DNA from 2 places in the Gordonia sp. SCSIO 19800 genome. Region 2 is predicted to be linked to the other one. Evidence: predicted binding sites of a transcription regulator. Region 2 holds the regulator's gene; the other holds the start of a gene.
The links. Region 2 encodes LexA, which represses DNA repair genes until DNA is damaged. Its sites were predicted from a motif close to CGAACANNTGTTCG; they were not measured.
Positions count from the first base shown of each region.

Region 1: KB201_RS17285 (DUF222 domain-containing protein) is a predicted target of LexA. The motif match lies at 11,354-11,367, and genes of this name have one in related genera.

Region 1 covers NZ_JAGRQM010000016.1:47,426-62,605, reverse strand. The annotation lists gene uvrC (excinuclease ABC subunit UvrC) at 1-1,267, opposite strand, end outside; gene KB201_RS17330 (PH domain-containing protein) at 1,278-1,766, opposite strand; gene ribH (6,7-dimethyl-8-ribityllumazine synthase) at 1,763-2,275, opposite strand; gene KB201_RS17320 (bifunctional 3,4-dihydroxy-2-butanone-4-phosphate synthase/GTP cyclohydrolase II) at 2,272-3,600, opposite strand; gene KB201_RS17315 (riboflavin synthase) at 3,621-4,259, opposite strand; FMN riboswitch at 4,304-4,460, opposite strand; gene ribD (bifunctional diaminohydroxyphosphoribosylaminopyrimidine deaminase/5-amino-6-(5-phosphoribosylamino)uracil reductase RibD) at 4,543-5,568, opposite strand; gene rpe (ribulose-phosphate 3-epimerase) at 5,573-6,277, opposite strand; gene KB201_RS17300 (hypothetical protein) at 6,331-7,065, opposite strand; gene KB201_RS17295 (hypothetical protein) at 7,118-9,619, opposite strand; gene KB201_RS17290 (hypothetical protein) at 9,619-9,927, opposite strand; gene KB201_RS17285 (DUF222 domain-containing protein) at 10,023-11,282, opposite strand; gene KB201_RS17280 (helix-turn-helix transcriptional regulator) at 11,473-11,808, shown strand; gene KB201_RS17275 (SRPBCC domain-containing protein) at 11,805-12,281, shown strand; gene KB201_RS17270 (RsmB/NOP family class I SAM-dependent RNA methyltransferase) at 12,289-13,662, opposite strand; gene fmt (methionyl-tRNA formyltransferase) at 13,659-14,618, opposite strand; gene KB201_RS17260 (primosomal protein N') at 14,619-15,180, opposite strand, start outside.
Region 2 covers NZ_JAGRQM010000005.1:282,103-297,282, forward strand. The annotation lists gene hflX (GTPase HflX) at 1-787, shown strand, start outside; gene KB201_RS08735 (HPr family phosphocarrier protein) at 828-1,088, opposite strand; gene KB201_RS08740 (fructose-specific PTS transporter subunit EIIC) at 1,187-3,325, opposite strand; gene KB201_RS08745 (1-phosphofructokinase family hexose kinase) at 3,442-4,407, opposite strand; gene KB201_RS08750 (DeoR/GlpR family DNA-binding transcription regulator) at 4,404-5,174, opposite strand; gene KB201_RS08755 (phosphoenolpyruvate--protein phosphotransferase) at 5,324-7,033, shown strand; gene lexA (transcriptional repressor LexA) at 7,011-7,715, opposite strand; gene KB201_RS08765 (LysM peptidoglycan-binding domain-containing protein) at 7,940-8,479, shown strand; gene nrdR (transcriptional regulator NrdR) at 8,579-9,079, shown strand; gene hrpA (ATP-dependent RNA helicase HrpA) at 9,053-13,039, opposite strand; gene KB201_RS08780 (aspartate aminotransferase family protein) at 13,122-14,372, shown strand; gene KB201_RS08785 (alkyl hydroperoxide reductase) at 14,487-15,020, opposite strand; gene KB201_RS08790 (peroxiredoxin) at 15,032-15,180, opposite strand, start outside.

The sequences.
Region 1 (15,180 bases), on a different contig from region 2:
TGTCGACGCACTCGATGCGCAGCGGCGCCTGATCGAGCAGTAGCGACTCCTGCAGTTCGGTGAGCGCCGCCGATCGGGTCGTGAGATCGCCCGCGCGTCGGAGTTTGTGCTGCGCCAGGGCTTCGCCGGCATTGCGGGCGACGGTCTCGAACAGCGCCTTCTTGTCGCCGCGCTGGGGCACCCGCAACCGCACCCGGCTGCCGCGGAGACCGGACAGCCACTCCTCGAGCTCCTCGGCGTCGGACGGCAACTCTGGCACCAGCACCTCACGGGGTATGGACTCCCCGTGTGCCCGATCGGTCCCGACGTCGACGGTGGCGTCGAAATCGACCTGGGCGCCGTAGAACTGGGTGATGAACTCCCCCACCACATCGCCGTCGGTGCCGTTGTCGCTGCGCTCGACCACCCATCCGCGCTGGCCGCGCACCCGTCCGTCGCGGACGTGGAACACCTGGACCGACACCTCGAGCTGATCACCGGCGAGCGCGATCACGTCGGCGGTGGTGCCGTCGCCGAGCACGACCGCCTGCTTCTCCATGGCGCGTCGCATCGCACCGATGTCGTCACGCAACCGTGCGGCACGCTCGAAGTCGAGCTCCTCGGCCGCGACGTTCATGTCCCGTTCCATCTTGCGGATCATCAGGTCGGTGCGGCCGGCGAGGAAATCGCAGAAGTCCTCGACGATCTCCCGGTGTTCCTCGGCGTCCACCCGCCCCACGCAGGGGGCGGAGCACTTGTCGATGTAGCCGAGCAGACACGGGCGGTCGATCTGCCGGTGCCGTTTGAACACTCCGGCCGAGCAGGTCCGGGCCGGGAAGACCCGGGTCAGCAGGTCGACCGTCTCGCGGATCGCCCACGCGTGAGCGTACGGACCGAAGTAGCGCACGCCGCGCCGGCGCGGACCCCGATACACGAAGAGGCGCGGATACTCCTCGTTCAGGGTGACCGCGAGCATCGGGTAGCTCTTGTCGTCGCGGTAGCGGACGTTGAAGCGCGGGTCGAATTCCTTGATCCAGTTGTATTCGAGCTGCAGCGCCTCGACCTCGGTGCCGACCACCGTCCACTCGACGGAAGCGGCCGTCGTCACCATCTGACGGGTGCGGGGGTGCAGCGAGGCGCTGTCGGCGAAGTACGACGTCAGCCTCGACCGGAGGTTCTTGGCCTTACCCACGTAGATGACACGACGATGCTCGTCGCGGAACTTGTACACCCCGGGATCGGTCGGGATGGACCCCGGGGCGGGTCGGTAGGTAGTCGGGTCGGCCACGTGTTCCAGGCTAGTGTCCGGGCCGGACAGTCCCGCGGTAGCGCTCCTCGAGCTCGCGGAATCGACCCATCGCGTCGATGGCGCGCTGACCGTCACCGGCCTGAACCGCCAGGACGGTGATGTGTTCGTCGGCCGGGAAGAGCAGCCACGCCCCGAAACCCTGCTCCGGGTAGGTGAGACCGAGAACACGGTCCCATTCGAAGAGCCGCGCCGACACCAGGTTGCGCACCTCGACGCCGGCGGCTCCGACGCGCAGTCGCGGGCGGGTGAACAGCAGGATGGCTGCCGAGATGAGCACGCCGATGAGGATGATCGCGATCTGGTCGGAACCGCCGAGATTGCGGACTCCGACGTCGTCGATCGTGAGCAGCAGACCGAACGTGATGTGGATGGCCATCACCACGACCGCGGCGGCGATGGCCCATCGCGGTAGGTTGCGGGGCCGGTAGACCAGGTCCCAGCCGGCGGAGTCGGTCGGCGGGGTGTCCGCGGGACTCACGCCGATGCTCCTCCGACCGCCACCGGGAGGGTTTCGCCACGCGCGAGCGCGCGCAGGGTCAGCGCCGACGCCAGCGCGGCGACCGTCGCCTGGGCGCCCTTGTCCTCCGTCGAGCCCGGGAGTCCGGCCCGTGCGATCGCCTGGTCCTCGGTGAGCACGGTCAGGACTCCGTTGCCGACCGGGGTCGACTCGTCGAGCGACACCCGTGTCAGGCCGGCGGTCACCGCGTCACACACATACTCGAAATGCGGTGTCTCACCCTTGATCACGACGCCCAGCGCGACGACCGCGTCGTGCGTCCGCGCCAGTGCCTGCACGATGACGGGCAGCTCGATGGCGCCGGCCACCTGCACGATGGTCGGGTCGACGACGCCGTTGTCGCGCGCGGCCCGGATGGCGCCGTCGAGTAGCGCGCCGCAGACGACCTCGTGCCACTGCGACGAGACGATCGCCAGGCGCAGCGAGCCGGCGTCGGCGAGTTCGAGGGTCGGCTCTCCGTGGCCGCTCATGCAGGTGCTCCTTCGGACGCGCCGTCGGTGGGCTGGACGTGATCGTCGAGCCCGATCAGATCGTGGCCCATCCGGTCGCGCTTGGTACGCAGGTACCGCAGGTTCTCGGCGTTGGCGCGCACCGGCATCGGGACCCGGTCGACGATGTGCAGACCGTATCCGTCGAGCCCCACGCGCTTGGCGGGGTTGTTGGTCAGCAGACGCATCGACCGTACGCCGAGGTCGACGAGGATCTGGGCACCGAGTCCGTAGTCCCGCGAATCGGCGGGCAGGCCCAGTTCCAGGTTGGCGTCGACGGTGTCGGACCCCGCGTCCTGCAGCTGGTAGGCCTGCAGTTTGTGCAACAGCCCGATCCCGCGACCCTCGTGCCCGCGCATGTACAGGATGATCCCGCGGCCCTCGTCGGCCACCATCTCCATCGCGGCGTCCAACTGCGGGCCGCAGTCGCAGCGCAGCGATCCGAAGACGTCGCCCGTCAGGCACTCCGAGTGCACCCGGACCAGGACGTCGTGGCCCTCGCCGTCCTCGCCGGTGACGTCTCCCTTGACGAGCGCGACGTGTTCGACGTCGTCGTAGACGCTGGAGTAGCCGACGGCACGGAAGTCGCCGTGCCGGGTGGGAATCCGGGCGTCGGCGACGCGGACCACGTGCTTCTCGTGACGGCGGCGCCACGCGATGAGGTCGGCGATCGAGATCAGTGCGAGGTCGTGCTCGTCGGCGAACACACGCAGCTCGTCGGTCTGCGCCATCGAGCCGACGTCCTTTTGGCTGACGATCTCGCAGATCACGCCGGCCGGGGCGAGGTCGGCCAGGCGGGCGAGGTCGACCGCGGCCTCGGTGTGCCCGGGACGACGCAGCACGCCGCCCTCCTTGGCTCGCAGCGGCACGACATGGCCGGGCCGGGTGAAGTCGGCGGCCGCGGCGTCGGGGTCGGCCAGCAGACGCATGGTGGTGGCGCGGTCGGCGGCGCTGATGCCGGTACCGATGCCTTCACGGGCATCGACGGTCACGGTGTAGGCGGTGCCGTGCTTGTCCTGGTTCATCGAGTACATCGGCGGCAGGCCGAGCCGGTCGCAGGCGTCGCCGTCGAGCGGGACACACAGGTAGCCGGAGGTGTAGCGCACCATGAACGCCACCAGTTCGGGGGTCGCCTTCTCCGCCGCGAAGATCAGGTCGCCCTCGTTCTCACGATCCTCGTCGTCGACCACGACGACCGCCTTGCCGGCGGCGATGTCGGCGATGGCGCGCTCGATCGTGTCGAAGGCGACGGCGCCGCCACCCTCGGTTGCCGTCGCGTCGTTCCCCTCGCGCGGTGACTCGCTCATCAGAACCTCACTCGTTGTGCTCATTTCGCCCCCGCTACATCAGGAGTACCAGTCGTGTCCGAACCCAGGTGAAGGCGCTCGACGTATTTCGCGATGACATCGACTTCGAGGTTGACCACGGTGCCGGGTCGGGCGGCGCCGAAGTTGGTCTCGTTGAGGGTCGTCGGGATCAGGGAGATCTCGAACCAGGAGTCGTCGCCGGACCCGCCGACCGCGGACACGGTGAGGGACACCCCGTCCACGGTGATGGAACCCTTCTCGACGAGATACCGGGTGAGCGCCGCGGGCACGGCGATCCGTACGACCGTCCAGTTCTCCGACGGGCTCACCGCGGCGATCGTCCCGGTGCCGTCGACGTGCCCCTGCACGATGTGGCCGCCGAAGCGGCCGTTCGCGGGCATGGCGCGTTCGAGGTTGACGGTGCTCCCGGCGGCGAGGTCGGATAGCGAACTGCGGCGCAGCGTCTCGCCCATCACGTCGACGGTGAACTCACCGGGACGGAGGTCGACGACCGTCAGACACACGCCGTTGACGGCGATGGAGTCGCCGTGACCGGCGTCGGCGGTGACCACGGGCCCGCGGACGGTGAATCGGGCGGCATCGGAGAGATCCTCGCGGTCGGCGATGACGCCGAGTTCTTCCACGATTCCGGTGAACACGCACTCCTCCTGCTCGCTCGGAGCAGACAGGGCGGCCTCGTGTCGCCTGTTCTCTCGCATCCGGACTATGACCGTCGGCTTCGGATTCGCACCGAATCTGCTGTCCCTGCCTGGTGGCAGGCGCTCGCGGGCTGGACGATGCGGATCCACCGCACCCTCATCACCGCCGGTGGGGATTTCCACCCCGCCCCGAGAACTGGTGACATCGACGCTAGCACGGTCGGGGATGTCAGTCGCATTGCGATTCCGGTGAGCGAAATGCGTCGCGGGCATGTCGTCTCGCTCAGCTGTCGCGCGGGGTGGTCGACGGCCGCGACAGTGTGACGAGGACGTCCTCCCCGAGTCGGGTCACCGATCTCGTGCTGAACCGCTGGCCGTCGTCGAGGGTGGTCACGCCCGGGATCTCGACCGAACTGCGACCGGCACCCAGCACCAGCGGGGCGACGTAGGCGTGCACCTCGTCGACGAGGCCCGCCGCGAAGAACGCCCCCAGGATGTGTGGCCCGCCTTCGACCAGCACCCACAGCGCGTCGGGCAGCGCGGCGAGGACGTCGGCGGGGTCGTGGGATTCGACGCGGACCAGCGGCCCGCCGGCCGGATCCCGGAGCCGGGCGTCGGCCGGGATGCCGCGATGACCGAGGACGACGCGAGCGGGTTGGTGCGGATGGAGCGCGCCGTCGGCGGTGCGCGCGGTGAGAGTGGGGTTGTCGGCCAGCGCGGTGCCGGTGCCGATCACCATGGCGTCGATCCGGGCACGCTGTGAGTGCGCGTGTTCGCGGGCCTGGGCACCGGTGATCCACTGACTGGTGCCGTCGGGCGCCGCGATCCGGCCGTCGATTCCCGACGCGATCTTCGCGGTGACATGCGGACGACCGAGACGCTGGCGGGTGAGCCATGGCCGCAGCGGCCCGTCCTCGACGGCGCCGGCGGATACTCCCCCGGTCACCCGGACCCCCGCGGCCCGAAGCGTCTCGGCACCGCCGGCGGCGACGGGATTCGGGTCGCTCACCGCGAACTGGACTTCGGCGATCCCGGCCTCGATGAGTGCCTGCGCGCACGGGCCGGTGCGGCCGGTGTGGTTGCACGGTTCGAGGGTGACGATCGCGGTGCCGCCTCGCGCGGCCTCGCCCGCGGCTCGGAGCGCCATGACCTCGGCGTGCGGCCCGCCGGGGGGTTGGGTCGCGCCGATGCCGGCGACGGTGCCGTCGGCGGCGAGGATGATCGCGCCGACGGGCGGGTTCGGTGAGCTGATCCCCATCGCCTCCCGGGACGCGCTGATGGCGCGTTCCATGGCGGCGGCGATGTCCACCGGGTCAGGCCTGGGTCTGTGCCCGTGCGGCGGCGGCCGACTCGCGGAGTGCGGCGACGGCCTGTCCGGGATCGTCCGCGCCGTAGACAGCAGATCCGGCGACGAAGCAGTCGATGCCGGCCTCGGCGGCCTCCTCGATGGTGTCGGCGTTGATGCCGCCGTCGATCTCGACGAGGAGCCGCAGGTCTTCGGCGTCGATGAACTTCCGGATGGCGCGGGCCTTGTCGAGGACCTCGGGGATGAACTTCTGACCGCCGAAGCCCGGTTCGACGCTCATGATCAGCAAGGTGTCGAAGTCGCGCAGGATCTCCAGGTACGGCTCGAGCGCCGTACCTGGTTTGATCGACAGCCCGGCCTTGGCCCCGGCGGCGCGGATGTCACGGGCGACGCCGATCGGGTTCTCGGTGGCCTCGGCATGGAAGGTGACGTTGTGTGCTCCGGCCTCGGCGTATGGCGGTGCCCACCGCTCCGGGTTCTCGATCATCAGATGGCAGTCGAGCGGGATGTCGGTGGCCTTCAACAGGCTCTCGACGATCGGGAGCCCCAGGGTCAGGTTCGGCACGAAGTGCGCGTCCATCACGTCGACGTGCAACCAGTCGGCGCGGGTCTCCCCCGGCTGCGCCACCGCAGCGGCCTCGGCCGCGAGGTTCGCGAAGTCCGCGGAGAGGATGGACGGGGCGATCATGGGCGCGGTACCGGCGGTGCACATGGTCGACAAGTGTAGGGCGCGGCTTCCGCTACGGACGAAAGCGTGCCGGAGTCTCAGAGACCGTTTGCCGGCCAGCCCGGAGACGGCGGCAATACCGGCCACGGCTCGGGTCCTGTCTCGACCCCGACTCTCGGAAGCTCGGGGTTCGGGGGTAATGCGTTGCACGCGACGATATCGGCGCGGTTCTCTGAACCGACCCCCAAGCGGTCAAAGTATGACACTTTCCAGCTGCCGAACATTGTGGTGGATGGTGTGACCTGAGCGCCGTGCTGATCTACGGGTGGCATCTGCCGTCCAGAGCGCACAAAATCGATCGTGATCGGGAATGACCAACGTTTTCCGATGTTGCGCCACTCAACGCCAGCATCCGATCGTTGTTCGATCGACAGTAGCTCGCTACGGCATATCGTCAACCGAGTTCGGTTAGCTGTGTCCTCGCGCCTAAGGGGAGATAGAAAGAGCGTATTGACTACTCTACTTGTCTGACTGTTGCTCGCCACCAGACGAATTCGCTCATCGGTGTCTGGTGGCGATGCCGCCGCAAAACCGGGATATCCCCATTCCATCGACTGCCCTTCAAAGGCAAGTTCGAATGACTCGGTGTACGCGCGAACAAATGTCCCGTCGGCACTGGCGAGGTTCAGCACATTCGTCGGAATCCAGCGGAACGACATATCCAAGTCAGGCGGTAGACCTTTTCCATGGCGGGCCGACGAACTGCTCGTTGGTTGCTCGGAAGGCGACGGTGTCACACCACAACCAGCAACAAGCAGTGCCGCAACAAGCATCGCCGCGACGGTGACAGCCGGGAGCCACTCCGGCGATCGTCCGACGCCGCCTCTAACGCTTGTAAGCATCTTCCAAGTTTTCGTTGTGGCGATCAGCGAAAAGACTGATGTCGACTTTCATCTTTTGTTGGATGAACGAAGCAGCTTCGCTCTCGTCAGTGACGTTCGCCATCACACCGGTGCGCTTCATCTCGGCGAAATCAGCGTCTTTGTTCCCCATGAACAGATCCCGAAAGCCAGGGTCATCGGCGAGTTCCGGGTGGGTCTCGAAGTATCCCGTGAGGATCTGCACGTACTTCGCGTTGGGATTGATCCCGTCGTCGAACATGTCGTTGCGTAGCTGCTGGATCTCTGGGTCGGTCTTGATCGTGTCCGGATCGGTCGGTAACCCGGACAGATCCAGCTTCACCTGTGGCGCCGCGGTGTCGATGAGCACTTTGACAGCTGGATCTAGACCCGGGACGGCCGTGAGAAGCGCTTTGGCGCTGTCGAACATGGCGCCGGCGACCGCCGCGTCGTGGGCGGCCAGGTGCCTGCCGTCGATTTTTGTTTCCTCGATGTGCGCGTCCAATCCGCCGATCATTGCTCCTTCGAGGCGTCCGGTGACTTCACCGAGCCCGTAGTCGTGCGGGTTCTTTCCGAACTCCTGTTGCATCACATCGACCTGCAAGGCGGTCAAGGAGTTGACGATTCTCCCAGCGGCGGCATCCGAATTCAGTACTTCGAAGGTCGACTTCAAGTCGCTTTCGTCAATTTTCGATACACCGTGCGTATGAAACAGCTCTGGATCTGCGCCTGCCAGGACAGCAGTATGTGAGCCGATCGCCGAGGCCAGCGAGCGAGTGAGCTCAGGGTTGAGTTCACCCAAGGCCATCTTCCGATCTCCGATGTCGATCAGCGCATCTTTGTTGTCGCCGAAGTACTGCGCGAGCGCCGTCGAGATGTTGCCGGCTCGTTCGCTTTCGAGCACTGCCTCCGGGGAGCTGCCTTCAGGGGCGTAGGCAGCACCCGGCATCCAGTCGAACAGCTTGTTGATCCCGTCAGCATGCTTACCCGCGCCGTCTGTCCAGTCGAAGGTCAGGAGGTGTTTGAGCGCTTCCGTGTCCTTGAATGATCGGTCGTTGCCGTCGAGGTCGAACGTCTTCGGCATCGAGTTGTCAGACGGATTGCCGGTTGCCGACATTACCGCGTCGTGGACAGCGATATGGTCCGACCCTGCAACTCCGAGCATTCGGTTCAACAGGGATTCCACGGACGAGTCGGCTATGGTGCCGTCCTGCTTCGAGACGAGACGCTCATTCTCGTCGCCCGCCGCGATTTCACCGGCGCGCGCGATGAGAGCCCTGTCGACATCGCTGCCCAGCTGAACAGATTGCAACCCGTACGAGGCGAGACCCGAGTCCTCTGACCGGTGTTCCAAGACGTCCATGAGGTCGTTGAAGTCGTCAACAGAGCCGAGCCGGGTGACCTCGATCATCCGGCTACCGTCTACGCCAGACGGATCGTTGGAGATGCTCGCCTTCGACGCTGCCGGACCGCTCAGAAGGTCCCGTATCGGCGCCGGGAGTTGGTTCAATCCTCCTGCCACGACTGGCGAATTTGTTCCCAAGACCTCGGCGATCGAATTCGAATCGGTCTGTCTGGTCCGCAAGTTCGGGTTCCCCAACAGATAGACGCCGTCGCCGAGACCTCGTTTCAGGTTCTCTCGCTCTGCGCCGATGTATCTGTCGCCGAACGACTTCAGGGCATCAAGAGATAGCGGCTGTCCTTCGGGTCCACCACCCCAACTCGGTGTGTAGATCGCTTTCAGGTAATCGAACTGCTCCTTCGAAATCTCCGCGAAGTCCCCTCGGGCCAACGCGGCCCGCTGTTCCGCGGTCAGGCTGGTGGCTCGGAAGAACCGATCCCGCTGCTCCTTCGTGGCACTACCACTCATGATGGCCTGGACATCGATGCTCGCCTGGCCCGGCGAGTAGCTCGACGCGAGTGGCGCATTACCTTCGGCATCGCCAAAGGCTGCCGCGAGAACTCTCGCCCCGTTGCGATCGTCCTCGCCCATCTGATCGGCCAGGGATTGCAACAAGAGGGTCGCCGTCTTGGCCTCCTCCGCCCGGGCGGCCTGAGCGTCGAGAATCGAGCGCTCGGTCGCACTTCCCGCCTCCACGCCCGTGAGCTCGGCCGCATAGTCTCGGGTGTCTCGTACCGTCCAATCGTCGCCGACGCTGAACTCGTCCCGTTCCAGTCCGAGCGCTCGGATCAGCGCGGTGGTGCGATTCGGACTGATTGCAGATGACGTATCCCGCAGGACAGTGGCGGCGCGGGTGAGGTCGGACCCCAGTTTGTTGATCTCGGTCCGATCGGAGTCGGTGCGAGTCTCGCAACCGCGTTGGGAGTCCCCCACCCACCCTTTGGAGTCACCCGCTTTCATCGGCGCTTCGGCCATCCTCTGGGTGAGATCCCTCAGGTCATCCACGGCCGCGTCGAGCGCAGTCGCGACCGCATCCAAAGACATCAGGTCCCAGCCGTTGACGACGGAACGCGACGGACGCGACATCAAAACTCGCTGATGGCACGGAAGCCGCTGGCCAGGGACTCCTCGGTATAAGCGACGTCGCCGGCGGCCTGGTAGCAGGTCTGCGACACCTGGTCCATCCTCGCCGCCGCGCGGCCCAGCAGTGAGCGGACGGTGTCGTCTTTCCCGGCGCACGCCGCACCGATGGCCGATGCCGGCATCGCCCCCGACGCATCGTCGAAGGCGGACTTTCCGGTCCACAGAGCCCGTGTCTCCGACGAGCATCGAGCGAGCGCATCGCCCACGCCGGTGATGACACCCAGCTCCTCGACACCGAACCGCTCAGCCATACAAACCCCCGAGTTTGCACCGACAACGACGTGGCGGACCGCCACGACGAACAACCTAGTACAGCATCACCGGACTGCGCGTTCGCCATCCACAATCACGACGCCGCGAGTATCTGGATCAGGCTGGTTTCGACGCCGCTGCGTCCTGGCGGTTGATGCCCGATAGCGGGTGGAGCGACACTGCGGTGTCGTCGCGCGGTCGGGGTGATCACGTCGATGACACGGACGCCGTCCACCATCTTCACGTCGTAGAACCAACCGCGGGCCTCCTTGGCGCGGTTGTGCAGGACGCAGGTTCCATCAGCGTTGACCGCGCTCGTCGGGCCGTGGCGCCGATGCGGTGTGGCGTGGTCGATCTCGACGATCGGTGCACCGCAGTAGGGAGTCCGGCACCGTTGGTCACGCATCCGGATGAACTGGGCGAGAGCGGTTGGGAAAGCTCGTGCCCGTGACTCCATCGCCACCAGCGCGCCATCGGACGGTCTCGCGTACAACTTCCGCATCGTCGAGGCGGTCTCCCCCTCGGGCGACACCGAATCGGCCACCAGCAGCCGCGCGACCGTCGCCGGGATCGGTCCGTATCCGTGGACGTCGGCGGCCGAATCGTCTAGGCCGAACAAGGACCGGTCGGACAGAACGACATTGAGCGCGATCGGTGTCGGCTCTGCGACAGCGCGTCCGGTGACACGTTCGACCAGGGTGTCGGTCATGACCTGTGCATGATTTCGGTCGTCCTGTCCGACCACTGAGTCGGCGTGCTTCTTCAACGCGGCGTACACCGCGATCCCGTCCGCCATCGGCAGCAGCACCGACAGTTGCGTCATCAGATCCGGCGCGGGTCGCACGCTGACGCGGCGGTCCTTCTCGGCCTTCGATTTACGTGCCACCACCGCTTCGGAATTCAGCTCGTACGCGTGGCGCTTGGCCGATGCCTCGATCTCGCGGTCGGACACCCCCACCAGCGCTGCGGGATCGGCGCAGATCCGGCGGTCGATCTCCTCACGCGCTTCACGTGTCAGATAAGCGGTTTCGCGTACCAGGATCGTGGCCCGCCACTCGGTGAGCACACCGGAAGTCAGTGCCGCCATCGTATGGGGCATCTCGTGCGCCAGGGCGCGGGCGAATCCGAGGCACTGGCTTCCCTTTCGGGGCGAGACCTTGCGCGCCAGACCGATCTCGGCGGCGAGTCCGCGACCGCGCCGGCGCTCCGGTACGTTCCGTGCGGCTTCGTCGGCTGCGCGCAACGCGTCGAGATTCGCGGTCTCACGCACCTGGGCCGCCGTGCATGCCGACTTGATCTCCTCGAGAAGAGTGAGCCGATCCACCGACTCCGCCTCCTCGAGACCCACCGGCATTGCCGACAGCCCACCCACGATGGACCGTAGATGCTCGGTAGCCAAGAGGCCAGTTGCGCCCGAAGAGTCCTCGTACATACATTCGATAGTATCTCAAAAGCAGCACTTGGCGATGTACTTTCCACAAGGCCGACGCCAGATTTTCACTTAGCCGTTGAGTTAAGCGATGGGACCTGCAACACTTAGCCTTATGGCACACAGTTCGGTCGCACTCGACGAGATCTTCGGCGCTCTGTCGGATCCGACGCGCCGCGCCGTCGTCGAACGCCTGGGGCGTGGGCCGGCCAGCGTCGGCGAACTCGCCGACCCCTTCCCCATCACCCTGCCGTCGTTCATGAAGCATCTCCGCGTGCTCGAGGACAGCGGGCTCGTCTTGACCAAGAAGGTCGGACGCACGCGGATGTGCACCCTCGACAGGCGCCGTATGCGCCGTCTGTCGACGTGGCTCGAACATCAGCGCACCGTGTGGACCGAACGCACCGACCGTCTCGAAGACTTCGTGACCGACACCGAGGAGACACCATGATCGACCCAGAACTCGACCTGACCCTGCACCGGGTGATCGGTGCTCCGCGACAGCGCATCTGGGAGGCGTGGACCCAGCCGGAGAAATTCGCCAAGTGGTGGACGCCGGCTCCGACCGTCACCCGCGTCGACCGCCTCGAACCCGAACCGGGCGGTGGGCTCGTGACCCGGATGAGCGACGACGGAACCACTTTCGTCCCACACATGGATGCCGTCTTCCTCGTCGTCGATCTCCACGAGCGCCTGGTGTTCACGAATGCCGTCGACAGTTCGTGGCGCCCTGCCGAGCCGGCTCCGGTCCCCATGACCGCCGAGATCTCTCTGGCCGAGCACGCAGACGGAACCGAGTACAGCGTCGTCGTGCGCCATCGGAGTCCGTCCGATCGTGACCGCCATGAGGAGCTCGGGTTCTACGACGGCTGGGGTTCGGTCACCGCTGCGCTCGCCACCCTCGTGCAAAGCAGAACGTCCTGACCCGGAACTAGTCCCGCGTCAACGCCGCCAGGAACATGGCGTCGGTGCCGTGGACATGCGGCCAGAGTTGAACGTGGGGTCCGTCGCCCAACAGGTCCGGGCCGAGCTTGCCCACCGTCACCAACGGGCGGGCGTCGAGTTGGCGCACACCGTCCGTCGACGCCAGGACGTCGGCCACCACCGCCGTCGTCTCGGCCGGGTGCGGCGAACATGTCGAATAGACCACGATGCCACCGGGTTTCACGAGACGCAGCGCTTCGGCGAGGAGCTCCTTCTGCAGGACGACGAGTTCGTCGACGTCGGCATTGGTCCGGCGCCAGCGGGATTCGGGTCGTCGGCGAAGCGAGCCCAGGCCCGAGCACGGAGCGTCGAGCAGGATGCGGTCGCAACCGGGGTCGAGCCCACTCGACCGGGCGTCGGCGACATGGATGCTGACCGGGAGGTCGGAGACGACCTTGCGGATCAGGCCGGCGCGATGCTCGGACACCTCGACCGCATCGAGTCGGGCACCGTCGATCTCGGCGAGCGAACCGATCAATGCGGCCTTCCCGCCGGGGCCGGCGCACATGTCGAGCCACCGCCCACCGTCGTCGGCGACCTCGGCCACGGTCACCGCACGGGCGATCAGCTGACTGCCCTCGTCCTGGACACCCGCGTACCCCTCACGGATCGCGGCGACGTCGCCGGGATCGCCGCCCGGGAGGTACACGCAGTACGGGGAGTAGTCGCCGACCTCGCCCTCGCTGGTGAGAGCGAGTTCTTCGGCGGTGATGAGCCCGGGACGCGCCACGAGGTGGACCGGCGGTCGCTCGTCATCGGCGGCCAGCGCCGCCTGCAGTTGTCCCGCCGAGCCTCCGAGCGCATCTCGGAACACCTCCGCGATCCACCGCGGATGCGCGTACTGGAAGGCGAGGTAGCCGACGAGATCGGCCGCGGGCGAGGGGGCGAGCTCCTCCACCCACATGTCCTCGTCCTTCTGCGACACTTTGCGCAGCACCGCATTCACGAAACCGGATGGTCCCATCCCGTTTTCGGCGCGCACCAGGTCGACCGACGTGGACACCGCCGCGTGCGCACCGACCCTGGTCCGCAACAACTGATAGGTGCCCAGGCGCAGGACGTCGAGAACCGTGCCGTCGATGTCGGCGACCGGCCGTTTCGCGGCGGAGGAGATCACCGCGTCGAGTAGACCCTGGGCCCGCGCGGCCCCGTAGGCCAGCTCGGTGGCGAAGGCAGCGTCTCGTCCCTCGATCTTCCTGTCGCGCAGCATCTTCGGCAGGACGAGGTTGGCATACGCGTCGCGTTCGCGCACCGCGCGGAGCGTGTCGCGGGCGGCCACGCGCGCGGGATCGAGGTCCTTCTGCCGGAACTTGCCGCTCATCCCAGGACCGTCCCGTCGGTCAGGCGCGCGCCACGAGCCCAGTCGGCGGCGGGCATGGGCTTCTTCCCCGGCGGCTGTACGGTGCCGAGTTTCACCGGCTGCGAACCGGTTCCAACGAACACCGCCTTCTTCGTGACGGCGAGTGCACCGGGCGCCAGGCCGCCGTCCCGCACCGCATCGGGCAGACCGGGAGCGTCGGTCGACGCGACCGACACCGGCCCGACCTTGATCCGCGCGTCGTCGAGGCTCGTCCACGGTCCGGGTGCGGGCGTGTAGGCGCGAATCAGGCGATCGATGATGTGTGCCGGCAGTTCCCAGCGGATCCGCGCGTCTTCGACCTCGACCTTAGGCGCGTGGCTCACCCCCGTGGTGGGCTGCGGTTCGGGGGCGAGTTCGCCGGCCTCGAGGCCGTCGAGCGTGGACAGCAACAGTCCCGACCCGGCATCGGCGAGACGCCCGAGTAGATCACCGCTGGTGTCGGTGGGTCGGATGGTCTCGGTCAGCACCCCGAAGACCGGACCGGTGTCAAGACCCTTCTCGAGCCGGAACGTGCTGGCCCCGGTCACCTCGTCGCCGGCGGCGATCGCGGCCTGGACCGGAGCGGCACCGCGCCAGGCGGGCAGCACCGAGAAGTGCAGATTGATCCAACCGTGGCGCGGCAGGTCCAGCAGTCCGGGCGGTACGAGCCCGCCGTAGGCCACGACGGCACCGCAGTCGGGAGCCCAGCGCCGGAGCACGTCGTCGACCTCCGGCTCCGACAACCGGCGCGGGGTGATCACCTCGAGCGCATGCTCGTCGGCGAGTTGCCCGACGGGTGACCGCATCACCTTGCGGCCGCGGCCTGACACGGCGTCGGGCCGGGTGATGACCCCGACCACCTCATGCGAGGGCGAGTCGATGAGGGCCTGCAACGACGGCACGGCGACCTCGGGGGTACCGGCGAAAACGATGCGCATTCATCCGATCGTAGGCGGGTCGATCTGCACCCGGATCGGCCCGGTCTGTCGATGTGTGTTGCGGCGCACCTGTCCCGCGACGAGCGCCTCGGCGAGGAGCCGTCCGTGCTTGCGCGGCAACCGCACCAGGATGCGATCCATCTCGTCGTCCGCGGCGGCCTCCCACTCGGCACTGCCGGCCGGGGGGCGGACGCCGGGCGGCAACGGCACCGGGCCGAGAACATCGGCATCGGAGGGTAACTCGAGGTGCTCGACGAAGTCGGTGATCACCCCGGTCGGCCCGTCGACCGACGCCATCGTCACCGCCGGGGGGAATCCGAGTTCCACGCGTTCCTGCAACTGGATCGACGCGAAACCCACCGGGTCCCAACGGATCAGGGCCTGCACGGGTGCGAGCGCCGAGTCGGCGACGATGACCACTCGCCCACCGTCACCGTGCGGGGTCACCATCGCGGCGAGCGCCATCCACCGCCGGACCGCATGCTCCTCGGCACGCAGGTCGGCCCGGTCGAGCTGGGCCCAGGTGTCGACGACGATCGCGGCGCCGTACCCGCCCGGGGCC
Region 2 (15,180 bases):
CGAGACCGACCGTCGCCGCATTCGGGAGCGGATGGCCAAGCTGCGGCGCGAGATCCGTGGCATGAAGAAGGCGCGGAACACCAAACGTGCTGCGCGCAAGAGCGGTTCGATCCCGACGATCACCGTCGCCGGCTACACCAACGCGGGCAAGTCCAGCCTGGTCAACGCGATGACCGGCGCCGGTGTCCTCGTGCAGGACGCGTTGTTCGCGACCCTGGATCCCACCACCAGGCGGGCGACGCTCGACGACGGCCGCGCGGTCGTCTTCACCGATACGGTCGGGTTCGTCCGGCATCTGCCGACCCAGCTCGTCGAGGCGTTCCGCTCGACGCTCGAGGAGGTCGTCGACGCCGATCTGCTGCTGCACGTCGTGGACGGTGCGGACGCCTTCCCGATGGAACAGATCTCGGCCGTCCGTCAGGTCATCAACGAGATCGTCACCGAAGAGGGCGTCACCGCGCCGCCGGAGTTGTTGGTCATCAACAAGATCGACGCCATCGACGGCAACCGCCTCACCGAGTTGCGTGGCGCGCTCGGTCCGGATGCGGTGTTCATCTCCGCCCGAACCGGTGAGGGACTGCCCGAACTCTTCGGGCGGGTGCGCGAGTTCGTCGGTCGCGAGGACGTCGAGATGACCATCGAGGTGCCGTTCGACCGGGGTGATGTCGTGTCTCGCGTCCACAGCGAGGGCGAGGTCATCTCGTCGGAGCACACCGAGACCGGTACCACGATGAAGGTCCGCGTCCCGGCCGCTTTCGCGGGCGAGATCGCGGACCTCCGGATCTGAGCGCTTCGCCGGCGGTACGGACCCAGTCGGCTGGACCGACCTAGTCGGCGTCGAGATCCTTCTCGACGAGACCGACGATGGTGTCGAGCGCGGCCTGGTCGTCGGCCGTCACGACCACGCGGGTGCCCTTCTCGGCCCCGAGCGTCATGATCATCAGCGCCGATCCCGCGTCCACCGGGTCACCGCCCTCGAGGCCCAGCGTCACCGGGCTGCCGGTCTCGGCGACCGCCTCGGCGATGATCGTGGCGGGGCGGGCGTGCAGTCCGACTGCGGAGCCGACGGTGGCGGTGGTGCTGGGCATGGGAACTCCTTCGAGTGTTGTCGTGTGTTCTGCGGTGGTTATCGGGCGATTCGGTGCCGGGGAGCGCCCCGGATGTCAGGTGGTCGTGTGATCGGGTGTCAGACGGCGACCGCCTCGAGTTCGTCGAAGGCGACGGCGTCGCGACTGCGGTGCACCTGCTTGGCCGCGACCACCAGGACGGCGGACAGCACCGTACCGGCGACCAGCGCGACGAGGAACAGGACCCAGTTGTTCATGGCGAAGAAGACGAAGATGCCGCCGTGCGGGGCGCGCAGTTCGACACCGAAGGCCATGATCAGCGCACCGCTCAGGGCACCACCGGCCATCATCGACGGGATGACCCGGAAGGGGTCGACCGCGGCGAACGGGATGGCACCTTCGGAGATGAACGACGCGCCGAGGAGCCATGCGGCCTTGCCGTTCTCGCGCTCCGGTTCGGTGAACAGGCCCGGTCGGACGACAGTGGCGAGAGCCAGGGCGAGCGGGGGCACCATGCCGGCACACATGACCGCCGCCATGATCTGGAACTGCGCGGGTCCGGCAGTCGCCGCGTCGGCGATCCCGGCGGTGGCGAACAGGTACGCGCTCTTGTTGACCGGTCCGCCGAGGTCGAAGCACATCATCAGGCCGAGCACGATGCCGAGGGCGATGGCCGATCCGCCGGACATGCTCTCGAGGCCGCTGTTCATCTGCTCGGTCAGCCAGGCGAGCGGTTTGCCGAGGACCATGTAGAGCAGTCCGCCGACGATCATGCTGCCGAACAGCGGGATGACCACGACCGGCATGAGACCACGAGCCCACTGGGGCACCGGGGTCCGCGCGATCCACAGGCACACCACGCCGGCGATGAGACCGCCGATCAGTGCGCCGATGAAGCTGGCGCCCACGGCGAGCGAGACGATGCCGGCGACGAAACCGGGTGCGATACCGGGGCGGTCGGCGATCGCGAAGGAGATGTAGCCCGCGAGGACCGGTACCGCCAGGCCCATCACGCCCGAGCCGATCGCGAAGCTCACCGCGCCCAGGTACTGCAACAACCCGCCCGCCGGCAGATCCCAGAGGCTGTTGTTCAGGGCGATGAACGCGCCGTCGCTGAGGGTGCCGCCGTCGTCGAGGTTCGTGTTGGCGACCTCGTAGCCGGCGAGCAGGAAGCCGAGCGCGATGAGCAGTCCGCCCGCCGCGACGAACGGGATCATGTAGCTCACACCGGTCATGAGTGCCTGGCGTGTACGGCCGGCGAGACCGATGCCCGACTTCGACGAGTCGGCCGCGTCCGCGTCCGCGCCGTCGCCGGTGACGCGCGCCGCGTTCGGGTCGCGCCCCGCCGCGACCGCCTCGGCGATCATGGCGTCGGGCTCGTTGATGGCGCGCTTCACCCCGGATGCGATGACGGGTTTGCCGCGGAACCGGTTGCGGTCCTTGACCCCGACGTCGGTGGCGAAGATGACGGCGTCGGCCGACGCGATCACATCCGGATCGAAGGCCGTGGTCGCCGAGGACCCCTGGGTCTCCACCGCGAACTCGACGCCGGCCCGCTCGGCGGCGTACTTCAGGGCGTCGGCCGCCATGTAGGTGTGGGCGATGCCGGTCGGGCATGCGGTGATCGCGACGATGCGCGGCGTGGCCGGTCCCGGGTCCGGGGTCCGGTCCGAGTCCGGGCGGGCCGGCGCACCTTCGGGTTCCGTGGTCGACGTCGCTGGTGCTGCCGCGGCGGCCGGGGCAGTGGTCGACGGGGCAGGGGTCGACGGGGTGGCGGTCGGCGCGGTGGCGGGGGCCGGGGGTGCGGGGTCGATGGCCTCGTTGACCAATTCGATGACCCGCTCCTCGTTCTCGGCCGCGCGGAGCGAGGCCACGAAGTCGGGCCGGACGAGTGAGCGGGCCAGCGAGCTGAGGAGCTTCATGTGCGCACTGGCACCCCCCTCGGGCGCGGCGATGAGGAAGACCAGGTCGGCCGGCCCGTCCGGTGCGCCGAAGTCGACCTTGCGGGACAGCCGCGCCATGGCGAGACTGGCCGCGGTCACCGACGCGGTACGGGCGTGCGGGATGGCGATGCCGCCGGGAAGTCCGGTGGCGGACTTGGCTTCTCGGTCCAGTGCGGCCCGCGCGAGGTCGGCGGGATCGGTGGTCCGGCCGGCCGCGGCGAGGGCGTCGGCGAGCGTGGTGATGACGGCGGCGGGATCGCCGCCGGCGTCGACGTCGAGACTCACCGTCTGCGCGGTGATGATCTGCTCGGTCATGGCATGTCCTTCGGTGGAAAGGGTGGGGTCGGTGCTGGGTGGGTCGATGGTGGATGGAGTCGGTGCTGGATGGGTGCGGTGTTGGATGGATGTGGGGACCCGCCGGGACGGTGCCGTCAGGTCATGCGCGCGGCTCCCGACAGTTCGGTCACCCGCACGCCGGGGAGGTCGAGGTGGTCGGGCGTGGGGGCCTGGGTGCCGGCGAGCGATGCGGCCGCCGCGCCGTACGCCACGGCCGACCGGAGGCAGTCGGCGGGCGCGGCCCCGGTGCTCTGCGCGATGAGGTAGCCGGCCAGTGACGAGTCGCCGGCGCCGACGGTGCTGCGCGGGACGATCGGCGGCGGGGTCGCCGACCACACGCCGGATGCGGTGACCAACACGGCCCCGACGGCGCCGAGGGTGGCGAGGACGTTGCCCCCGATCTGTTCGGCGATGGTCGCAGCGGCGTCGATGACCGGTCCGAGATCGTTGCGCGCGAGTGCTTCTCGGAGCTGTCCGGGGTCGGCGCCGGTCAGTTCGGCGAGCTCGTCCTCGTTGGGCTTGATCAGGTCGACGCGACCGGTGACGCTGGCACGGAGGGGAGCGCCCGAGGTGTCCACCGCGACCCGGCAGCCGGCGAGGACGAGGTCGTCGGCGATCGAGCGGTACCAGTCGTCGGGGACGCCAGGAGGCAGCGAACCGCAGAGGGTGACCCACTGCGCGGAGCCGGCGTGCTCACGGATCAGCCCGACTAGCGCCTCGCGATCCGGGCCCGTCAAGGTGACGCCCGGTGCGTTGATCTTGGTGGTCGTCCCGTCGGATTCGGCGATGGTGATGTTGGACCGGACCTCGCCCTCGACCGGCACGGCGTCGTAGGGGAGTGCGAGGTCGTCGAGTGCGGCCCGCAACGGGTCGCCCGGCCGCGCCGGGAGCAGTGCGCGGGTGGCCAGGCCCGCGGCCGCGACGACCCGGGCCACGTTGACGCCCTTGCCGCCCGGCTCGGTGCGGACCACGCCGGCGCGCTGCACCTCGCCGCGGGCGAGCGGTGCGCCGAGTTCGAGGGTGCGGTCGAGACTCGGGTTGGCGGTGACGGTGACGATCATGCGATCACGACCTCGACGCCACGCGCGGACAGGGCCGCCGAATAGGCCGGGTCGATCCCGGAGTCGGTGATGAGGACGTCGACGTCGTCGAGTCCGGCGAAGGAGGTGAGGTCCTCGCGGTCCATCTTCGAGCTGTCGGCAAGGACTACGACCCGTTGCGCGGCTGCGACCATCGCCGCCTTGACCGCGGCCTCGTCCGGGTCGGGTGTCGACAACCCGTGGGCCTCGCTCAGGCCGTTCGTCCCGATGAAGGCGGTGGTCACGCGCAGTCGGCGAAGCGCGTCCACGGTGTCGACGCCCACGGTCGCCTGGGTGAGACCGCGTACGCGTCCGCCGAGGGCATGGAGACCGTCGGGATGGGTTCCCGCGAGCAGGCCGGCGATGGGCAGGCTGTTGGTGAACAGGGTGAGCCTCCGATCGGGAGCGGTCGCCTCGGCCGCGCGGTAGGTGGTGGTGCCGGCGTCGAAGAGCACCGAGCCGCCGTCGGGCGGCAGGAACCGGATGGCCGCCCGGCCGATCGCGGTCTTCTGCTCGATCTGGCTCGACTCCCGTTCGTCGATCCCGAGCTCGCCGAGGGTGCGCATGATCTCGGCGCGCACGGCGCCGCCGTGGACCCGCTGGAGATGTCCGGCGCGTTCCAGTACCGCGAGATCGCGTCGGACGGTCTCGCTGGTGACGTCGAATTTCTCGGCGAGCGCGGCCACGGATGCCCGCCCCGCGAGTCGCACCTCGTCGACGATCGCCTGTTGTCTCTCCTCGGCGTACACACCGCTCCGATCTCCGGTTTCGACCAACCCGCTTGTTGAGGCGTGTGGGATTGGATGTTGTAGTAATTGTGTTTACGCCTGTTTGTGTTGACAAGTCAAGCACTTTTTGTAACGGTGGTCACATCGGTAGTCGAGTGAGAGGCAAGACGATGGCGCAGATCCTGACGGGAACCCCGGTGGTCGGCGGGTTGGCCCACGGTCCCGCGCTGTGGCCGGGCGAGCGACCCGACCACTCGCCGGAGAAGCTCGGCGTCGGTGTGGAGATCGCCGAGGAACGGCGCGCCGACGAGGTCACGCGCTTCGCCACCGCGGCCGGCGCCGTCGCCGCGCGGCTGCGCACGCGCGCGTCGCAGAACACCGGGGTGACGGCCGAGGTGCTCGCCGCGACGGCGGGCCTGGCCGAGGACCGCGGCTGGATCGGTGCCGCGACCGCGCTCATCGGCAAGGGCGCCCCCGCCGAGGCCGCTGCCGTCGCGGCCACCGAACAGTTCGCGGCGGTGTTCACCAAGCTCGGCGGACTGATGGCCGAGCGGGTCACCGATCTCAACGACGTGCGCGACCGGGTCCTCGCCGAACTGCTCGGCCTACCCGAACCTGGTGTGCCCACTCCGGAGGTGCCGTCGGTCCTGCTCGCCGACGACCTCGCGCCCGCCGACACCGCGGGCCTCGACCCCACGAGCACCATCGCCCTCGTCACCCGCCTCGGCGGACCGACCAGCCACACCGCGATCATCGCGCGCCAGCTGGGGATCCCGTGCGTGGTGGCGGTGGCCGACCTGGACGAGATCGAGCCCGGCACAACCGTTCTCGTCGACGGCAGCACCGGGCGGATCGAGGTGGAGCCCGATGCGGAGGCGGCCCGGGCTCGCGTCGACGAGGATCGGCGGCATGCCGCACTCGTCGCCGGCTGGACCGGTCCGGGGCAGACCGCCGACGGGGTGGCCGTGGCGGTGCTCGCCAACGTCGCCGACGGATCGTCGGCACGCGCCGCGGCCGGGTACCCCGTCGAGGGCGTCGGGCTCTTCCGCACCGAACTCGCGTTCCTCGAGCGTGCCGACGAACCGTCGGTGGACGAGCAGGCCGCGATCTACCGGGAGGTGCTCGATGCGTTCGACGGGCAGAAGGTGGTCATCCGCACCCTCGACGCCGGGTCCGACAAACCGCTCCGGTTCGTGACCCATCCCGACGAATCGAACCCAGCGCTCGGCGTGCGGGGCGATCGGATCGCGCTGGCGCACCCCGAGATCCGCGCGCATCAGCTCGACGCGATCGCGCAGGCCGCGTCGGGGTCGGCCGTCGCGCCGTGGGTCATGGCGCCGATGATCGCCTCGCCGGCGGAGGCGCGCACCTTCGCCGCCGAGGTCCGCGGCCGTGGTCTGGTCGCCGGGGTGATGATCGAGGTGCCCGCGGCGGCGATCCTGGCCGAAGCCGTCCTCGCCGAGGTGGACTTCGTGTCCATCGGCACCAACGATCTGACCCAGTACACGATGGCGGCCGACCGGATGTCGGCCGATCTCGCCGGACTGACCGACCCGTGGCAACCGGCCGTGTTGAGCCTCATCGCGGGTGTCGCGGCAGCGGGTGCACGTCAGGGAAAGCCGGTCGGGGTGTGCGGCGAGGCCGCCGCCGATCCGAACCTCGCCTGCGTGCTCGTCGGTCTCGGGGTCACCTCGCTGTCCAGCGCGCCGGCTGCTGCGGCGGCCGTGGGGGCCCGGCTCGGCGAGGTGTCCGCACCGGACTGCCGGGCCGCCGCCGAGGCTGCCCTGTCCACCTCGGATCCCGCCGCGGCGCGCGAGGCGGCCGCGGCGGTGCTCGACGGTTCGGTCGGTGGAGAGGTCAGACTCGCCGCATCACGGTGACGACCTTGCCGAGGATGACGGCATCGTTGCCCGGGATCGGATCGAACAGTTCGTTGTGCGGCATGAGCCAGACGTTCGGGCCCTGACGCTTGAAGGTCTTCACGGTGGCCTCGCCGTCGATCATGGCCGCGACGATGTCGCCGTTGTCGGCGACGTTCTGCTGCCGGACCACGACCCAGTCGCCGTCGCAGATCGCGGCGTCGATCATCGACTCGCCGACGACGCGCAACAGGAAGAGCGATCCCTCGCCGACGAGCTCACGGGGCAGTGGGAAGACGTCCTCGACGGCCTCCTCGGCCAGGATCGGACCGCCGGCCGCGATACGGCCGAGAACCGGCACGAAGGTCGGCTCGGGAAGCTGGCCGGCCGTCGGGGTGTCCGGCGACGGGGTGTCACTCGGGGCGATGTTGACCGCACGGGGACGGTTCGCGTCGCGCTTGAGCAGCCCCTTGCGTTCCAGCGTCCGCAACTGATGGGCCACCGATGACGTCGAGGCCAGGCCGACCTCGTCGCCGATCTCCCGGATGCTCGGCGGATAACCGCGCTCGCGCACCGAGCGGCGGATCACCTCCAGGACCCCGGCCTGTCGCGGGGTGAGTGAGGCCTCGGCGGCGGCGGCGTCGAACGGGGCCTCGTCGTCGGCGCCCCGCGCTCGGCCGCGCCTATCGCCGGTGTCACTCATGTTCGGTTCCTCTCGTCTTCGGAACGTGCTGGTAGATGGCTTGCGCCGGGTCCGAGCCTAGCGGAGTGCGACCGGCACCTCAAACATTTGTTCGATGTGTCGCGAGACTTTGTCGGGACGTCGTGCTACAAATTCGAACATCAGTGCATCGAACATCTGATCGATGTTCGAACACCGACCACCACACCCGCACGATCCCAGACACCCGAACACCGGAGGGCACCATGCGCACCGCCACTCTCGTCGCTCCCGTCCGCACCGACCGTCCCGACGCCGTCCGGCCGCGCACCGACCGCGCCGATCGCGTCCGGACCCGCGCCCCGCTGTCCGACGGCGGCCGACCGGTCGACAACCGGCCGGCCGGCACCCGGCCGCGGGGGGCATCGCCGGTGACCCCGCGGGTGGGCGGTACCCACTGTGGCTCTCCGGTCGGGGTCCGGGGACGTGGCCCGGTCGGGCCCGACGCGGCGGTGTTCCGTCGCCGCCGCCGCACCGCGGTCGCGCTCCTCGCCGGTGTCGGGCTGGCGTTCGTCGTGTGGGTGTTCGGTGTCGTCGGCCAGAATTACTCGGACTCGCTGACACCGTCCGCCGTGAGTTCCGAGGTCGTCCATGTGCGCTCGGGGGACTCGCTCAGCTCGATCGCCGGCCGGGTGGCACCCGAGATGCCGCGCGAGGTCGTGATCGACGAGATCGTCGCGATGAACGATCTGGGGTCGAGCGCGCTGCAGGTGGGCCAGCCCCTGCTCACCCCCCGGTACCGCTGAGGCCGGGCGGTATCCTCGATGTCACAGGGGCCGGCCGACAAGCGGCGGGGCGCACGCTTCGGGTGCGTTCCAGCGTCCCGCGACCTGCGTGAGGACACGATGCGCTGCCCCTTCTGCAAGAACGACGACACCAAGGTCATCGACTCGCGTGTCGCAGATGAAGGGCAGGCCATCCGCCGCCGTCGCTCCTGTGTGGAGTGCGGTCGCCGGTTCTCGACCGTGGAGAGCGCCGTGCTCGCGGTGGTCAAACGCAACGGCGTGACCGAGCCGTTCAGCCGGGAGAAGGTCATGCGTGGCGTGCGGCGAGCCTGTCAGGGCCGCCACGTCGCCGAGGACGCGCTCGCGCAGCTCGCCCAGCAGGTCGAGGACACGGTGCGCGCCAGTGGATCGGCCGAGATCCCCAGCAACGAGGTCGGACTCGCCATCCTGGGCCCGCTCCGCGATCTCGACGAGGTGGCGTATCTGCGCTTCGCCTCGGTGTACCGGTCGTTCGACTCGGTGGAGGACTTCCAGCGCGAGATCGACGACCTGAAGGCGGCATCGGGATCCGGGAGCGCGCTCGCCGAACCCGTGTCAGCCGAGTCGGTCCAGAGCTCGTAGGACCCGTTTCTCCGACACCGGGAACGCGGTGCCGAGACGCTGGGCGAACAGCCCCACGCGCAACTCCTCGACGAGCCACTGCGCTTCGTCGTCGACCACCGCCCGCCGGTGCTCGGGTACCTGTTCGAGGCGTTGGGCCCACCGTTCGACGACGCGATCGACGGCGGCCACCCCGGCCTGGTCGCGTGCTGCGGACGCGGGTAGTGCCTCCAGACGTGCTTGCGCGCCGTCGAGATAGCGCGGCAGATTCTCCAGGTGGCGTCGCGCGGTAGCCGCCACGAATCCGTCGAACACGAGGTGGGCGACCTGTTCGGCGACGTCGTCGGCAGCCAGCGAACCGGCGTGCCGGTCGATCGCCGCCCGCAGCGGGGACATCCGTTCGAGGGCTGCGACGGCCAGCGAGAAGTAGTCCGGTGCGGCCGCGGCGACCCGTGGCCGGATCCGTTCGAGCAGCGCCGAGAAGGATTGTGGTGAGCGAACCGCGGCGAGCTCTGCGTCGTCGATGTCGGCGACCGTGTCCCGAATGGCCCGTCGGGTGCAGTCGGCGAGCAGTGCCTCGGTGGTCGAGTACGGGCTCTGGCTCAGGGCGAGTCGTTCGACCGGACTCAGCGAGCCGGCGATCCGCTTGTGCAGCGGAGGTATCGCGAGGTCGAGGAGGGCGACGATCCCTCGTCGCAGGAGGCGGTCTCGTGTCTCGGGGCTCGCCGCATCGACGACGACGACGCCCCGCGCGTGGCCCTTCGCATCGGAGACCACGTCGATCGTCGGGTACCGGGTCAGCCGCTGCCCCGCGACATCGACCGTGGTCTGCTCGGCGAGCGAGCCGATCCCGTCTGCGGTCCAGGTCCGATACAGGGTGCGCGACACCGTCTTCGGCGCCGCGGGCGTTCCGGTCTGCTGAAGTTCGGGCAACGAGTCGGCGCGGGAGACGATCCGCCCGGAGTCGTCGGCCACCGCGAAATGCATGCGCAGGTGCGGCGGTACCCGGTCGGTGTCGAAATCGGCTGCGGTCACCCGCATCCCGGTGATCGCGGAGAGCTCGCGCGCCAGCCCGGTGGCCAGCGGCTCTTTGCGCGGGGTGAGCCGGCCGAGCGCGAGTTCGGCGAACCGCTGCGCGGGTGACATGCTCTTGCGCAGCTGTTTCGGTAGCGACTTGACCAGTGCGGTGGCCAGTTCGGCGCGCATGCCCGGTACCGACCAGTCGAAACCGGCCGGTCGGACATGGGGGAGCAGTGCCTGCGGGATCACGACGGTGACGCCGTCGTCGGGTGCGCCCGGTTCGAACCGGTAGCGCAGTTCGAGTCGGGTGTCGCCCTGCTGCCAGGCGCCGGGATAGTCCGTCGGGGCGACGTCGGTGCCTCCCGTGACGTCCTCGGGGCGCAGATCCAGCAGATCCGGTTCGGCCCGGCGGGCCTTCTTCCACCAGGTGTCGAAGTGCCGAGCGGAGGTGACGTCGGCCGGTAGCCGCTGGTCGTAGAACTCGAAGAGCTGGTCCTCGGTGATCACGAGACCCCGGGTGCGCGTGCGGTTCTCGACGTCCGAGGCGGCCTCGAGAAGCTTGCGATTGCGGTCGAAGAAGGCGTGCTGCGTCCGCCAATCGCCCTCGACGAGAGCGTGCCGGATGAACAGCTCTCGCGAGACCACCGGGTCGATGGGGCCGTAGTCGACGCGCCGGCGGGCGACGAGCGGGACCCCATACAGGGTCACGCGTTCGTAGGCCATCGCCGCTCCGCGTTTCGCCGACCAGTGCGGTTCGCTGTGGGTGCGCTTCACCAGATCACCGGCGAGTTTCTCGGCCCACAGCGGATCGATCCCGGCGACGGTGTGGGCGAACAGGCGCGACGTCTCGAGGACCTCGGCCGCCATGATGAAGGCGGGCGGCTTCTTGGCGAGCGGAGAGGCGGGGAAGATCGTCAGTGTGGTGTTGCGCGCACCGGTGAACTCGCGGCCCTCGGTGTTGCGGGCGGCGATGTTGCTGAGCAACCCGGACAGGATGGATCGGTGGACGGCGTCGGCGTCGAGTTCGGTGGGCGCGACCGACCAGTCGAGGTCCTTGACGATTTCGGTCAGCTGCCGGTGGAGGTCCTGCCACTCCCGGATGCGCAGGAAGTGGAGGTACTCCCGTTCGCACATACGTCGAAAGCGGCTGCCGGACAACTCCTTGCGCTGTTCGCCGAGGTACCGCCACAGCTCCACGTAGGACAGGAAGTCCGACTGCGGGACGACGAAGCGCCGGTGCTGGGCGTCGGCGGCCTCACGGTGCTCGGCCGGCCGTTCCCGTGGATCGGGGAGCGACATCGCGGCGGCGATCACGAGAAGGTGGTCGAGACAACCCAGTTCATGTCCGGCGATGAGCATCCGGGCGACCCGGGGATCGACCGGGATCCGCGACATCGACCGGCCGATCGGGGTCAGTCGCGGGGGCCCGCCCTCGCGCGGGACGGTGATGGCGCCGAGTTCGGTGAGAACACCCATACCGTCGCGGATCGCGCGGTCGTCGGGCGGCTGGACGAACGGGAACTCGGCGATCTCACCCAGTTTCAGCGAGGTCATCTGGAGGATGACCGCCGCGAGGTTGGTGCGCAGGATCTCCGGGTCGGTGAAGGCCGGCCGGGAGTCGAAGTCGTTCTCGCTGTAGAGACGGATGCAGACGCCCGGGGCGACACGACCGCATCGACCGGCCCGCTGCCGGGCACTGGCCTGTGAGACCGGTTCGATGGGAAGACGATTGACCTTGGTCCTGGTCGAGTACCGACTGATACGGGCGGTGCCGGTGTCGATGACGTAGCGGATGCCGGGCACGGTCACCGACGTTTCGGCGACGTTGGTCGCCAGCACGATCCGGCGTCCGTCGGAGGGGGAGAACACCTTCTGCTGCTCGGCGATCGACAGTCGCGCATAGAGCGGCACGATCTCGGCACCGGGACCCTTGCTGCCGCCGGTTCGTCGACGGAGCGCCTCGGCGGTCTCTCGGATGTCCCGTTCGGTGGGCAGGAACACGAGGATGTCGCCGCGGCCACCGGCCCACAGTTCGTCGACGGCGGCGTCGATGCCCTGGATCTGGTCGAGATCGGCATGTTCGCCGCCGCCGGCGTCGTCCCCGTCGTCGGGGCGTTCCTGCAGGCTCAGCGGTCGATACCGGATCTCGACCGGATAGGTGCGTCCGGATACCTCGATGACCGGGACCGAGGTCTTCGGCGTGCTGAAATGCCGTGCGAAGCGCGCCGGTTCGATCGTCGCCGAGGTGATGATCACCTTCAGATCGGGGCGTCGGGGCAGCAGGCGGCGCAGATAGCCGAGGATGAAATCGATGTTGAGGCTGCGCTCGTGGGCCTCGTCGATGATGAGGGTGTCGTAGCGGCGCAGCATGGGGTCGGTGGCGATCTCGCGGAGCAGAATGCCGTCGGTCATGACCCGGACGAGGGTGTCGGCGCCCGACCGGTCGGTGAACCGGACGGAGTAGCCCACCGCGTCGCCGAGTTCGGTGTCGGTCTCGTCGGCGATGCGCTTGGCGACCGAGCTCGCGGCGATGCGCCGGGGCTGGGTGTGCCCGATCGACCCGCGGATGCCACGCCCGAGTTCGAGGCAGATCTTGGGGAGCTGGGTGGTCTTGCCCGAGCCGGTCTCGCCCGCGACGACCACGACCTGGTGGTTGCGGATCGCCTCGGCGATCTCGTCGCGTGCGGCGGAGACCGGTAGTTCGTCGGGGAAGCGCATAATCGGCACGGTCGCGCGCCGCCGGTCGAGACGGGCGCGTGCCTTGTCGACATCGGCGACCAACTGTCGCCACTTCGCGGCATCCGGGCGCGCGGCGAGCCGATCGATGCGACGACGCAACCGGTCGGCGTCGACGAGGCCCACGTCGTCGAGTGCGCGGAGCAGATCCGAGCGGGGGATGTCCGATGCAGCGGTGTCCGGTGGAGACGGGGACGGGTCAGGTGACGAGGACGGGGCCGACATGATCACTCCAGGATATGGGGAAGCGTCGAGGCCGGTTCACCCCAGTGGCCGCGTGGGCCGGGTGGACCGGCATCATGGGGCCATGGCTGATGGTTCGAGCACTGGTACTGGATCGTTGTGGCACGGTTTCGCCGACATGGGTGCGGTGACCGCGAGCGGGCCGTTCGTCGTGACCAGGGGAGAGGGTGCGCGGATCTTCGACCGCGACGGCAACTCCTACCTGGATGCGACCGCCGGACTGTGGTTCACCAACGTCGGGCACGGCCGGACCGAGATCGCCGATGCCGTCGCGCGCCAGCTCGGCACCCTCGCGCACTACTCCAACTTCGGTGACTTCGCGAGCGACGTCACCCTGCAGCTCGCCGAGGAGCTCGGCGCCATCGCGCCGGTACCCGGATCGAAGATCTTCTTCACCTCCGGCGGCAGCGACTCCATCGACACCGCGGTCAAACTCGCCCGCCGCTACTGGGTGGAGCAGGGCCGCGAATCCAAGCGGGTCGTCGTCAGCCGCACCAAGGCCTATCACGGGATGCATGCCGCGGGTACCTCGCTGGCGGGCATCCCGCTCAACCACGACGGCTACGGCGAACTCATGCACGACGTCCAGAACGTCGAATGGGACGACGCGAAGAGCCTGCTCGGTCTCATCGAGCGCGTGGGCGCCGACAACATCGCCGCGTTCTTCTGCGAGCCCATCATCGGGGCCGGCGGCATCTATCTCCCGCCGGAGGGCTACCTCGCCGAGGTGCGGGACATCTGCCGCGACCACGACATCCTCTTCGTCGTCGACGAGGTCGTCACCGGCTTCGGCCGCATCGGCGGCGAATCCTGGTTCGCCTCCGCACGATTCGGCCTCGAACCGGACATGATCACCACTGCCAAGGGGCTCACCTCGGGGTATGTCCCGATGGGCGCGGTGTTCATCGCACCGCGGATCGCCGAGCCGTTCTTCGCCGGTGGCGTCTGGTGGCGGCACGGGTACACCTACGGCGGCCACGCGGGCGCGGCGGCGGCGGCCCTCGCGAACCTCGAGATCATCCGCCGCGAGAACCTCCTCGCCGAGGCGACACGGCTCGAAGGCGACCTCGCCGCCGCGCTGTCGCCGCTCGCCGACCTCGACACGGTCGCCGAGGTCCGGACCGGACTCGGCGCGGTCACCGCGGTACAGCTGGCCGACCCCGCGACGGCCCCGGCGACGGTGGTCAAGCTGCGCGAACACGGGGTGAGCACCCGCGCCGCAGGTCAAGGGGCGCTGCAGATCTCGCCCGCGTTCGTGATGACGACCGCCGAGGTCGGCGAACTCGCCGACCGGATGCGCGCGGCGCTGAGCTGACCCTGGGGCGCCCGTTCGTGCTGCTCCCTGAGGAGCGCCTGGAGCTTGCGGAGGGCGCGTCACGAAGGGGCCCGGCTGCGAACCGCAGCCGGGCCTCGTCCGTCGTGGTGCAGATCAGGCGTTGGCGAGCACCTCGGTGGTCGCGATCGCCTGGGCGACACCGCTGACGATCGACGCGACCTTGAGCGCCTCGAGGATCGCCTCACGGTCGACGCCGGCCTCGCGCAGGGTGTTCTCGTGCGCGGCGACGCAATGACCGCAGCCATTGATCGAGGACACCGCGAACGACCACAGCTCGAAAACGGCCTTGTCGACGCCGGGGTTGCCGATGATGTTCATCCGCAGGCCCGGACGCAGGTCGTCGTACTTACCGTCGAGGAAGCCGCGACCCCGGTAGAACACGTTGTTCATCCCCATGATCGACGCGGCGCCGAGCGCGGCGTTGTAGGCCTCGGCGGACAGCGTGTCGGCGGCCTCGTCGGCGATCTCGCTGAGCACCTTGGCGTTTCGCGTGGCGGCAGCGGTCGACAGCAGGGTTCCCCAGAGCTGCTCCTCGGTCAGCGCGGTGGTGCGGCTGATCGAACCGAGGTTGAGCTTGAGGTCTTTGGCGTACTCGGGAAGTGCTTCCTTCAGGTTGTCGATGCTCATCTGTTCTCCTCTCAGACGCCGGCCGTCATGAGCTCGCCGGCGTCGATCGTCGGGTCACCCTTCTTCCAGTTGCAGGCGCACAGTTCGTCGGACTGCAGTGCGTCGAGGACGCGCAGGACCTCGTCGACGTTGCGGCCCACGGAGCCCGCGGTGACCGACA